DNA from 3 places in the Paenibacillus sp. FSL R5-0908 genome. Region 2 is predicted to be linked to each of the others. Evidence: riboswitches for the same ligand, from Rfam matches in the RefSeq annotation. Region 2 holds a riboswitch; each other region holds the start of a gene.
What was found. A riboswitch is a leader RNA that binds a small molecule or an ion and turns the genes downstream of it on or off. The one in region 2 is predicted to bind cyclic di-AMP.

Region 1: linked by a shared signal. The riboswitch ahead of MKZ09_RS28550 (alpha/beta fold hydrolase) and the one ahead of MKZ09_RS03260 (hypothetical protein) in region 2 are both predicted to bind cyclic di-AMP.
Region 3: linked by a shared signal. The riboswitch ahead of MKZ09_RS28090 (TrkH family potassium uptake protein) and the one ahead of MKZ09_RS03260 (hypothetical protein) in region 2 are both predicted to bind cyclic di-AMP.

The regions. Positions count from the first base shown of each region.
Region 1 covers NZ_JBBOUV010000001.1:6,307,737-6,311,958, forward strand. Annotated here, with positions in the region: gene selD (selenide, water dikinase SelD) at 1-999, opposite strand, end outside; gene MKZ09_RS28550 (alpha/beta fold hydrolase) at 1,639-2,448, opposite strand; cyclic di-AMP (ydaO/yuaA leader) riboswitch at 2,554-2,740, opposite strand; partial or broken gene MKZ09_RS28555 (glyoxalase) at 3,064-3,159, shown strand; gene MKZ09_RS28560 (hypothetical protein) at 3,236-3,409, opposite strand; gene MKZ09_RS28565 (Nif3-like dinuclear metal center hexameric protein) at 3,494-4,222, opposite strand, start outside.
Region 2 covers NZ_JBBOUV010000001.1:699,019-703,240, reverse strand. Annotated here, with positions in the region: gene kdpA (potassium-transporting ATPase subunit KdpA) at 1-1,639, opposite strand, end outside; gene kdpF (K(+)-transporting ATPase subunit F) at 1,652-1,729, opposite strand; gene MKZ09_RS03260 (hypothetical protein) at 1,856-2,272, opposite strand; cyclic di-AMP (ydaO/yuaA leader) riboswitch at 2,524-2,713, opposite strand; cyclic di-AMP (ydaO/yuaA leader) riboswitch at 3,133-3,297, shown strand; gene MKZ09_RS03255 (hypothetical protein) at 3,366-3,920, shown strand; gene MKZ09_RS03250 (hypothetical protein) at 3,935-4,222, shown strand, end outside.
Region 3 covers NZ_JBBOUV010000001.1:6,198,277-6,202,498, forward strand. Annotated here, with positions in the region: gene MKZ09_RS28085 (potassium channel family protein) at 90-761, opposite strand; gene MKZ09_RS28090 (TrkH family potassium uptake protein) at 775-2,133, opposite strand; cyclic di-AMP (ydaO/yuaA leader) riboswitch at 2,195-2,372, opposite strand; gene MKZ09_RS28095 (CPBP family intramembrane glutamic endopeptidase) at 2,693-4,222, shown strand, end outside.

The DNA of each region.
Region 1 (4,222 bases), 5.6 Mb from region 2:
TGCCGCTTCTACCCCTGCATCTACTAACGTTTTTAGCAAATCTTCGCTTTGTTCAGGGGTCACAGAGATCAGCAATCCGCCAGAAGTCACAGCGTCACATAGAATATAGCGGCTTAGTTGGTCCATCTCTTCCGGATAAAGAATACTGCCTTCCAAATGGGCAAAGTTATTCTTAGTGCCTCCTGGAACAAATCCCTGCTCCGCAAGCTCTCTTACTCTTGGCAGCATCGGTACATCGCCTTGACGAATAATCAGTCCGCGGTTACTTCCTTTTGCCATTTCCGAGGCATGTCCCAGTAGCCCAAATCCGGTAACATCTGTACAAGCATGTACATCATAAGGCTCCATGATTTCAGCCGCTTTTTTATTCAAAGTAGACATTACTGTCGTGAGGCGTGTGGTTTCTTCAGGAGATAGCTGATCCTTTTTAATGGAAGTTGTTAAGATCCCCACTCCGATAGGCTTCGTTAAAATCAGCTTGTCTCCCACCTTGGCGCCCGCATTCGTTCTTACTTTGTCAGGATGCACAAGGCCCGTAACGGCCAATCCGAATTTGGGCTCTTTATCGTCGATGGAATGTCCGCCCACAAGAGTAGCTCCTGCTTCCTGTACTTTATCCGCCGCGCCGCGCAAAATATCACCAAGAACGCTTTTATCTAAAACAGAAATAGGAAAAGCCACAATATTAAGCACCGTAAGCGGCTTTCCACCCATCGCATAAATATCACTTAATGCATTGGCTGCTGCAATTTGACCAAATGAATAGGGATCATCCACGATCGGCGTGAAAAAATCAACAGTTTGCACTAACGCTAATTCATCACTTAAACGATACACCCCTGCATCATCACTAGTATCAAGACCTACAAGTAGATCCGGGTTAGGAACAGTTGGTGGCAGACTACGAATAACCTGCATGAGATCGGCGGGACCGATTTTGCAGCCGCAGCCCCCTTTTGAAGATAATGAAGTCAGTTTTATGGTTTCAGCTTGAGACATCATGACTCAGCTCCTTTGGTATGAATTATCTTAATCTTACACGAGTAGATCGCATTGCACAAAATGCAAGAGTTGCAGATGCGTTGCTTATTACACCTCTCTCTATACACTTACCTTCACTACTTAGGGTCTACTGTTCTTCCCACGTCGGGTGAGCTATATTTGGTGCTGTGGTAGGGTAGGTACATTAAGTGGCGTTCTAGCTACAATATGCTTGTAAATGTTCAACATCCACCGGTTGGTAAAATACTAAAGGCTGGCTCATTCGTAGATTTCACTACTGATGAGCCAGCCTTTAGTTAGATATCCATTATATTAGGGAAATCCTCCCTAATATTCATCGATAATCGCTTTAAAATGAGGTTTTTAGGGAATTTCTCCCTAAAAATTCATGCAAATACCCATTTATGGCTAAAAGCATCCTATTATTAGGGAAGTTTTCCCTAATTCACGTTCTAGGAGCCATAATCTCCTTCATTTTAGGGAGGATTTCCCTAATCTACGTTCTAGGAGCCATGCTGTCGATCATTTTAGGGAGGATTTCCCTAAAGTTCTTCCCAGAAGGACGTCCCACAGCCAGCTCATCTCCTGGCTATGGGACGCCTATTTTCTCACTTAAACGCTTCGCTTGTAAAGGGATCAACTAATCTGCTGACTGCCCTGCTGCTTCTCCAAGAAACGCTGAAGAATCGCATTGAATTGCTCCGGCTGGCACAGATTACTTGGATCTAATGCGTTCGGAATAATCGCCAACTGCGCCTGTGGCAGCTGAGACACCATTTCCTTCATACAATTCACTCCAAATTCATTAAAGTCCCCTACAATACATAAAGCGGGACGTTTAAAAGCCTTTAAACACCTGGTGTAATCAACATGGCTCGTGGCCAGCCTTTGCCGGTATAGCTCACGGGGACGTTTGTCCAGCAGCCCTCTTCTAATCTCATTGTAGGCCAGACTCCAGCGCTCTCGGTACATCATCCGAATCGAAGGCAACACCAGCTCGCTTGGGAGATAATACATTAGTAAACTGCAATATGCTGCCATAGTTTGTATTTTCCCTACTATTGTTGATCCGTGAGTCCTACAAAAGCTATCCGCGACAACAATGGCTTTTACACGCTCAGGATATTGTTTGGCAATATGCTGAACGACTAAGCCACCATAAGCGATTCCTACAAAAACTGCTTCACGGATACCTAGGTCATTCAACAGCATAATTAGATCCAGACATTGCGTCTCAATAATCTCATGTGGGGCCTCCAGCAGTTTACCAGACTTGCCATTCCCCCGTAAATCGCACAAAATCACTTTATATTTATCGGAAAAATACTCCAGCTGTGGTTTGAACATACTGTGTGTTAATCCATGTCCATGGATAAACACAACCGGAGTGCCAGTTCCATTGATTTCATAATAGAGCGAAGTTCCGTTCAGTTTAGCGATAGGCAAAGGTAACACCTCTTTCATAATAAATTCTACGACTATATCTGCTTAAAAACGCAGCAAAAAACCACAGAGGGATTCTCTGTGGCTATTCATCACTAAACACGCCATTCATCCTCTCTCCATACGCTTACGAGGTTAGCTGTCGGATTCGGGCAGTGAGAGTTGCCCTACCTGTAGGGATGCATATTATGCACCCGGAACAGGATTCACCCCATAACCAGTGCCGACTCTCACATCGGCTGCCAGTTGTTGGTTCCCCCGCTTTCCAGAAACGGAAATTAAGCGGATTGCTTATGTAATTGTAAATTTAAGATAATTGTCAGTTCTGAGATGAATCATACTCTTGTAAGGTTTGCTTGTAAAGGAGGGCTCTGGTCAAAATAATGTTGAAAGCAATGCTTTTCATTTCATATTAAGCATACTCTTCATTTTCTCTTTCGTTTGCTCTTGTTTACTCGTTTTCTTTAGAAAAACAGCTCTGAAGCAAGCGAAAATAGGAGTAATTCACCAGTACTTTCCTATTTAATAAGAAACGACAATCTCCAATAAAAATGAATACTAAAATCGTCCTTTCAATGGAGGCATGAAATGAGGGTCAAACGAATCATCACCAATATTGGGCCAGTTTCTAAACCTTGGGGTGTTCGTCGTTTCTATGTCCGCGATCCGTTTGGCAAGCTTGTTAATATTATTTCACATGAACAGCACGAATGATTTCATAAAAAAGAAAAAAGCTAAGCAGAATCAGAGATATTCCCTGTCCACTTAGCTCCCTTTTACAATACTATGGCTACAAAAGATCGGCGTTTTTCAATGCATGCTCCCAGCTTGGAAAAAAGAACAGCGCACTTCTCATAAGCTCTGGGTCGCTTTGCTTTACTTGTTTTTTACTGATCGAGCTTCCGTCGCTTTGCAGCTTTTTGATCCGACTTAATACTTCATCAGCCTCCAAAGGAATTTCCATTGAAACACTCCTTTCTCAGTGACCTGTTTCCCTTCATTTTCTCCATAATATGTTTATTTATTCCGTACTCTTAATTTCCCCAGATTAAACCATCTGATAGATGGGTTGTTCAGCAATGAACCGGGTAGGAAGCATGGGATATTTGTCTGCTAAGATTTCAGCTAAATATTTCATTCCCGGCGCTTCACTCTCCGCATGACCTAACATGATGAGTGCTTTAGATCTGCCTTGGTGCCCTGCATCCCGCACATATTCCGGAGTCTCCCACTCTGGTCCCTCTCCAGCGATAATTAAATCAAGATTGTGATCATTAAAAAGCGGAATAGCCATCGTCCCGCCTCCTCTGTAACCTACTAATATCCCTACGCGTTTGCAGGACAGAGACAGGTCACCAGCAGCGCGTACATAAGAGATGCCTAGCTTACTTTTAATATACTGAGCAGCTTCCATTACAGTCATAGCAGGAATAGTGAGAATCGTAGCAGCCGCTTGCTGCTCTTCCACATAGTCTGACCAATCCAGCTCTCGCAGCAAACCAATCATAATCCCATCTGGCTCTTGCCGATGCCAATAATCATGATAACGAAAAATAGCTATTGGGGAATGTCCGATCAGACTTTTTTTCGCATGATAAACTGGATCACCTTCTAACCACTCGCTCGCTGCATAATGGCTATAAAATACACCTTCATGCGTGATCAGCAAATTGGCTCCTAACGCTATTGCTTGCTCCACAATATTTTGCGTGGCAGAAAAGGCCGTAATAATCCCTGTGACTTCAGTTTCCGGTTCCCCTGGGTTCAAAATATCCAC
Region 2 (4,222 bases):
CAATGACCGGCAGAAACGTCAGCGCACCGATAATTACTACGGTACCAATCAGAATTCCGGTAAACAGACCATTGTCTGTGCGGAATGTGCCAATCGTCTCAGGAACTGGCTTCTTCTGGATCAGTGAACCTGCAACTGCCAGCATCGCGATTATAGAGACATAACGGCCAAGCAGCATTACGATCCCAGTTGTAACATTCCAAAAGGTGGTGTTGTCCGCAAGCCCTTCAAATCCTGAACCATTGTTCGCGGCAGAAGAGACATATTCATATAACACTTGGCTAAGTCCATGGAATCCGGGATTCGTAATGGAGCCGTTGCCCAAGTCCGTTAAGAACGCACCTGCTGTTGGTACAAGGATAATGAACGGATGCACAAGGATGGCAATCGCAATCAGCTTCATCTCCTTGGCTTCTATCTTTCGCCCGAGAAACTCTGGTGTTCTGCCGACCATTAATCCACATAAGAAGACGCCCATGATGGCATACATCAGCATATTGATTAATCCGACACCTTTTCCCCCGAAGACGTTATTGAGCATCATTAGGGCCAGAGGGGTAATGCCACCCAGCGGTGTCAGCGTATCATGCATATTGTTAACACTACCTGTCGTAGCTGCCGTTGTTACCGAAGTGAACAGCGAAGATTGCGGGATCCCAAAACGCACCTCTTTACCTTCCATGCTGCCTTGCGAAGACTCGATCCCCAGCGCATTAATAGCGGGATTGCCTTTAGTTTCCGCATAATAATTCAATCCCAGCAGCAGAACGAACAAGGTCATCATTGCTGTGAAAATCACCCAGCCCTGACGTTTGTTCTTAGCAAACAATCCGTACATATATGGCAAAGAGGCTGGCAGCATCCACATAGAGAGAATCTCCAGAACGTTCGTAAGTGGATTAGGGTTCTCAAAAGGATGCGCTGAATTGGCTCCGAAGAAGCCGCCACCATTCGTACCTAAGTGTTTAATTGATTCCAAAGAAGCGACTGGACCGATAGCGATTTGTTGCGTCTGCCCTTCGAGTGTAGTGACCTCAAGCGATGGCTTGAGCGTTTGTGGCACATGCAATCCTACCAGCACCAATGAAACTAGCAGAGCTAATGGAATGAATACACGAATATGTGCTTTTACAAAGTCCTCGAAAAAGTTCCCGACTGATTTCTGTCCTGTAATCCCTCTGACAAAAGCAACCGCAACAGAAAATCCGCTCGCTGCAGACGTGAACATCATCATCGTGATGACTGCCATTTGTGAAAAATACGATAGCCCCGTCTCCCCGCTATAATGCTGCAGGTTCGTATTGGTCATAAAGCTGATCACCGTATTGAATGAAAGCGTCTGTTCCATATCGGCAATTCCATTCGGGTTCAGCGGCAATCCCCGCTGTAATCTTAGGAAAATATAACTGAAAGCAACCAGTACGATATTAGTTAAAACAAAGCTGAGTGCATACTTCTTCCAGGACATTCCGTCCCGTTTTTTCAGGCCGATCAGCTTATAAATACCTTTCTCTGTGCCTGCAAACCAGCGATCCGTACGATTCGGTTCGTTAGAAAATACATGATATAAATACGTCCCCATCGGCTTGACCAGCAAGATGAGAATTACAATTACGACGACTATTTGCAAAATGCCCATGAATGCCCCTCCTTAAAATTTCTCAGGATGAATCAACGCGTAAACCAGATATATAAACAACAGTAGGGTAACAGCGATTACTAGAATCACAGCTTATCCCTCCCCGTATCCTCAACTACACCTGCGCACCAGCGCATAAAGCCATAAAACAACCCGTAAATTACAGCTAACGAAGCCACCATATACAGATCCATCATATCTTCCGCACTCCTTCCATTATCCTTGATGAGGTGATCTATCGATTAGAAAATCAGCATCACCACTATGGGAATAGATTACATAGCTCGCACCAAGTCTTTTATAGACCAATCTAGGATTTATTGAACTTGTAATCACAAAAATTGGCTGTGTCGTCCAGGTACGGCACATCTGGATATAGCGGCAGCAAAGCGGAAAGCTGCTCTCAAACAGATATACCCTGCCTACCGGGAACGACGGGCGAAACCAAGTGCTTTGATGGCGAGTATCCACTAGAATAACCTGCTCAATCCCGAGCTCCTCAAGTAAAGCTTTCTCAGCCACATTGTTGGTTAATCCCGCCATCTTAATACCCCTGAACTTCAGAAGTTTAATGAAATGTTCTCCCGCCTTTGTAGGCGCACATACAAGCACATATTCATTCTGATCCGTCATCTTTTTTTCTCCTCCTGCTCATTTACAACAAGGAGGCAACGAAAATCTCCGAAAGGATGTTGACCTATCGTCATTTTCGGGCACAACCTAAAGCTCGGTTGTGTCACGTCATTAGACGCTGCCTAACAAATACCGCTAATGATGAATTTAGCGACCTCTTAGGGGAGGCCTCCATAAATGCTTTGCTTCTAAGAGCACAGCAAAAAGCCACAAAGGATCTCCTCTGTGGCTCGCTAGCGGTCACATTGCACTCATCCTCTCTCCATACGCTTACGAGGTTAGCTGTCGGATTCGGGCGGTGAGAGTCGCCCTACCTGTATAGATGCGAGCTCACTCGCACCCTCTACAGGATTCACCCCATAATCGGCTTCCGACTCTCACATCGGCTGCCGATTGTTGGTTCCCCCGCTTTCCTTATCGGAAATTAAGCGGATCAAATATTCGATTGTCGTTGAAACAGGAGTAATCATACTCTTATGCACGAAGACTTGTAAAACCTGAATGATGCCAAAATAATGCAAATTAAAAACTATTTTCCCATTAGATAGCGCTTACTTGATATCTAATCTCTCTATATCTCTTGTTTACTCGAGTTTCGGGCGTTTAATCGCTATCTATAACCCATGTGATTTTATTCACCTTTTTAGAGCAAAAATACTGTAAATTCCCTTTATAGGTAGAAACGCAAGAAGCTGAGGTTGAGCGAGAAAGAGGCGCGATAACACGCCATAAATACCTATTTACCTCATTTTTCAGTCGTAGTCGGCAGGATATGGTTAAAATTGCTCTAAAAGAACATTTTCCGTTTTTTACAGAAAATCTTGAAAAGAGTATGATTCGGGTTGAATCTAATTCATGAAAAACAATCAACGCTGAGTTCCTGCATTTGCAGGGAACGGGGGAACCATCAGGCCGTCTGGCCTACTTGGGGTGAATCCAAAGGAGACTGCGTAAGTCTCAATAGGTAGGGCGACTCTCACCGTCCGAATCCGACAGCTAACCTCGTAAGCGTAAAGAGAGAGACCCTTGATCCGCCACGCTTTGGCCCAGGTATATCTGCCTGTAATCCAAAACCGCAGCAGAGGTCCTCCTCTTGCTGCGGTTTTTGCGTTACCTGAGCCTATTAGGTGATAGCACGCTGGATGGGGTGAATGTTTTGAAGCACTATTATTTAGGGATACATCAAGGGCTGCTTGAGCCGATAAGTCTAAATTACGTTTGTTTCGGGGCCTTGTGGTTCGAAGAAAATAATCACAGGTACATTGTAGGCTATGCATTTGGCCAGAACCAGATCCAAGCCCTTCGCCAGTTCAGCACACCTTCTTCTTGTAAAGACTGTTTAGACTCTAAGATTGTATATGAAATATATAAAAAAATTCGAGAACAACAGCAGCAGCAGGATTGGTCATCGCACCAAAAACTCCCGTGGTTTACAGCCTTCAAGGAGCCTTGGAAAGATGTAAGCGCCGGTTGGTATGTCTTGAGATCCCGCAGCACCTTTCCCTTACATCTATCTGTTATACGGAAAGAGAAGTTCCGACTATGGTTAGAGCATACCGCAGTCTGTGAGAATAAAATGGAAATGCTCGCTTGTGTAGAAAAGGCTAGTGTCACTCATCATGTTGACTTAAAGCTTTTGGAAATCTAAGGAGGAACCCTACTATGGACCAGCGCAGACTATCCCGCATTGAAGTATTTGTATTGGATGAACCCGAGCCTATCCACTATGGAATGGAAGGGGCTGAAGGCTGCCGTTATGGTATTCTGAAGCTCACTTGTAAGGGAGGATGCAGCTGGGGGGCTTGTCTGATCTCTGCCAACACCAAAAATTTCGATCTCATTAAATGGAGCTCTTTTTTACGGGCTATCTGTCATTGCCGTCTTGAGGAAGCGCTGGATAAGGTCCGCCGCGAAGGTTCAGATTGGGAGCAGGTTAAGCTTGAGCTAGTT
Region 3 (4,222 bases), 5.5 Mb from region 2:
GTAAAATCCATTACGTTTCCTACTCTTTACTCCATAAAAAAGAAGCTGCCCCCAAGTAGAATTCACTACTTTTGAGTCAGCTTCTTTTCCTATGATTCTTGGTTCACAACTTCACTCTCAAAACGGTCAATACTTTCATTAGGACCAATGAGTACCATAACATCGCCTTCACTCAAATAATCATGGGCAGTTGGAGCGACGATTATTCCACTTTCCCTATTTAGGGCAACAATACTGCAGCCATATTTAGCTCTTGTGTTTAAATCAGACAAGCTTCTGCCGTTCATGCAGGACGGTACGGTCAGCTCGACAATTTTATAATCCTTGGACAGTTCAATATAATCCAGCAAATTGGGCGTCACCAGCTGGTGTGCCACACGAATCCCCATATCCCGCTCCGGAAAAATAACCCGATCAACCCCCAGCCGCGACAGTGCGCGGCCATGAAGGATGGAGATTGCCTTAGCCACCACTTGCTTGACTCCAATCTCCTTCAACAAAATGGCCGCCAGAATGCTTCTCTCCATATTGTCACCAATCGCAACAATCCCACAATCAAAGTTCCGTACACCAAGCGAGCGCATAATCCCCTCATCTGTAGCATCTGCTACTACCGTATGCGTCAACTGATCGCTCATTTCCTCCACGCGTTCTTCATGGTGGTCAATGCCGAGCACCTCGTAGCCCATTTCCATCAGCTCAAGCGCCAGGCTTGAACCGAAGCGACCTAAGCCGATTACTACAAATTGCTGTGCTTTCATTTCTAATTAACTCCTATCCAATAATTATTTTACCTTCCGGATACTTATACAATGGTTTACCCTGTTTGGGACCGAGTGCATACGCTAAGGTTAGTGGACCTAGCCGACCTGCAAACATCGTCAGACAGAGTAGAATCTTACCGATCGCTGACAGTTCCGGAGTTAGCCCCATAGTCAGTCCTACCGTAGCAAAGGCGGAGGTCGTCTCAAACAAGATTGCCAAGAAATTACTGTCTTCAGTTGTGGAGAGTATCATCGACACAGAGGCGATTAACAACAAAGCCAGCAGCGTGATCGTTAATGCCTTGTAGATGCGCTCCTGAGCCAGCCGATAACGGAACAACACAACATCTTCCCGTCCACGCAGCATAGCAATTACAGCACCAATCATCATCGTAAAGGTTGTTGTCTTGATCCCGCCGCCCGTTGAGCCCGGAGAAGCACCAATAAACATAAGAATCACTATAAAAAATTGTGTAGCCTGCCGAAGTCCAGCAATATCAACTGTGTTCGCGCCAGCCGTACGGGGAGAAACGGATTGAAAGAAGGCCGATAATATTTTACCGCCAAAATTCAGTGAACCCAGGGTACGAGTGTTAGTAAACTCGAATATAAAAATAACCAGAGCTCCGATCAGAATCAGCCCTGTACTGGTGGACAGGACAACTTTACTATGTAGAGACAGCCTGCGGGTTACCCGAAACTCCACCAGATCTGACATTACAATAAAACCAATCCCGCCGGAGACAATCAGAAACATCACAATAATATTCACAAGCGGATCATATACGTAATCAGTTAAACTGCGAAAATCCCCAAAAATATCGAACCCCGCATTATTAAACATAGACACCGCATGAAATATGCCATAATAAATCGCTTTTCCCAACGGCATATCAAAAGCCCAGCGAATAGACAGCAGCAAAGCGGCACAGCCTTCTATGACAAGAGAATATATAAGGACTCTCCGGATCAGTCGCACAATTCCTTCCATAGAGCCTTGATTCATGGCTTCCTGTAGGATTAGCCTGTCCCGCAAAGATATTTTACGCTTTAACACCAGTGAAAATAGAGTGGCCATGGTCATAAAACCTAAGCCGCCGATCTGGATTAGGATCATAATTACGGTTTTCCCAAAAATCGTGAACGAAGTTCCGGTATCCAGCACAACAAGCCCTGTTACACAGGTTGCCGAAGTTGAAGTAAATAATGCATCAATAAATTTCACGGAATTCCCGCTTGTGCTTGAGATGGGGAGCATAAGCAGCAAGGCCCCTATCAAAATAATCGATGCAAAACCCAGCACCAGTATCTGCGGCGGCGAGAGCTTTAGAAACTTAAATTCAGAAATCCTACGAAACTGTGAAGCCATTTGCTCACCTTCTTATCAAAAATTCCAACAAAAAAAGCACTGGAAAACCAATGCTGACTTGGTTCCTGCAGTAAATTAGCCTACGAGGTTAGCTGACGGATTCGGACTATGCAGGCTGCCCTATTCGTTCCTAGAACGAAATTCACCCCTGATGAAAGTGCCATTTATCGTGTACACTCCACTTTTCATCACTTCTTATGGTTCCCCCGTTTTCACCAGAAATTCGGCTACTATACAATTGCATACAAATTATATACGTTATTTAGTGAATTCACAAAGACACAATTAATGCTCATTCACATGAAAAAATGCGGTTTAAAGAGACTGCATCAAAAGGAGTGCCTTTTCTCATCACTTTTCCGTGTTTTCCCTGCAATTACACCGATTCTCACCATTCATGCTGAAATGAACACGATAAAATTCATGGTATAAATTCACATGGCTATTCTATACTATCTCTATTACCCATAAAAAGAACATATAATGTTTTTTGTAACCAACCAGGCACTAATACTATAATGGAACATAACATTGTCAGTACATAACAAGGAGGCGTTACATGAATCCCGTCGGCCAGCCCTTACAGCAACGTGCCCTCTCCAAGAGGCTCATCATCTCGGGCATTATCGGTCTTATTCTATTTATTATGTTTCAGATTTCCCCTTCACTGCTTAGTAGCCCTACAGGTGAAGATACCACCGTCATTAGCAAGGCAGAAGCCCGTGACCAAGCCATATTATTTGCAGAACAAAAGCTCAACTACACCGAAGCACCAAACGATCAATGGAATGTACTTTACGAGACGGACTCTTCCTTTTATGGTTATATGTCTCGCGAGAAGCTTGTGGAGGACTACACCAAGAAAAAATTGGATCAAAAATATCCTTTTGATGTCTTTCGTGCAACGCTTACTCCGTCAGCGGAGCAAGAGCCGCAAATCATTGTTGACCTCAATATGTATAACGGTAAGATTGTCGCTTTCTCAAAGGCTGCAAAAGTTGCCTCTGAAGAGGGGTCAGGCATCGCTTCCGTTGGTGCAAAAGAGGACAAGGGAGCTGACCTCACTCTAGCGCAGAAGGAGAATCTTGCTCGTCCTTGGCTTCAGGAATGGGAAGTAAATCCTGCCAAGCTACAAATTGAATCGAATACAGGAAGCCATGGGCTAGTGTATACGGATAGTACTGTTCAGGTCGGCGAATCCTTATTGCACTATTATTTTGATTTCAGTGGAGAGCAGGTATCCAGCTTTAATGCCGGCTTCACTGCACCGGCTTGGCATACCTCCTACGTACAAGGACAGACTTCTTTAGCGGAAAAGCTAACATTATTCGGTTACGGTATACCCACACTGATTTTAGGAATTCTGGCACTCGTCTACAGTATTCTTAGAAGAGAGCACACTTCCTTTAAACGTGGAGTATTCCTGAGCTCAGCCTATTTTGTAATCATGATGATCAGCACCTATAATATGCTGCCTGAATCTACGGGCGAAGGGCTAGAAGCACAGATTACCTCTGTCATTATGTTTATCATTTATGCCTTGTACAGCCTGCTGATGTCCTCCTTGCTCTACTTCTCTTTAGTGGGCGGCAATGGCCTATGGCGAAAAGAGGAAGGCATGAACCCTTGGCCCCGCGCCAAAGAGCCCGGCTATGGACAATATGTATTGGATAGTATCCGGGCTGGATACATCTGGGCTTTCGTTCTGCTAGGGGTGCAGACGGTTATGTTCATCATATTATCGTTTACCTTGCACAATTGGTCCACTACAGACGCCACCCAATCTCCTTATAACATGAGATATGCTTGGCTTTTGCCTATCGTCGCATGGCTCGCTGGTTTATCTGAGGAAGCCATTTATCGCTTTTTCGGAATTCCTATGCTGAAAAAGGTATTCCGGAACACTTTTGTTGCTTGCTTGATCACCACACTGGTTTGGGCGTTTGGCCATACGTTATATCCGATCTATCCCATCAGCTCCCGTCCCATTGAGCTGACCGTAATCGGGCTGCTGTTCAGTTATATTTTCCTTCGTTACGGATTTATTGCTGTCATGTTCAGCCACGTCGTGTTTGACAGCATCCTGATG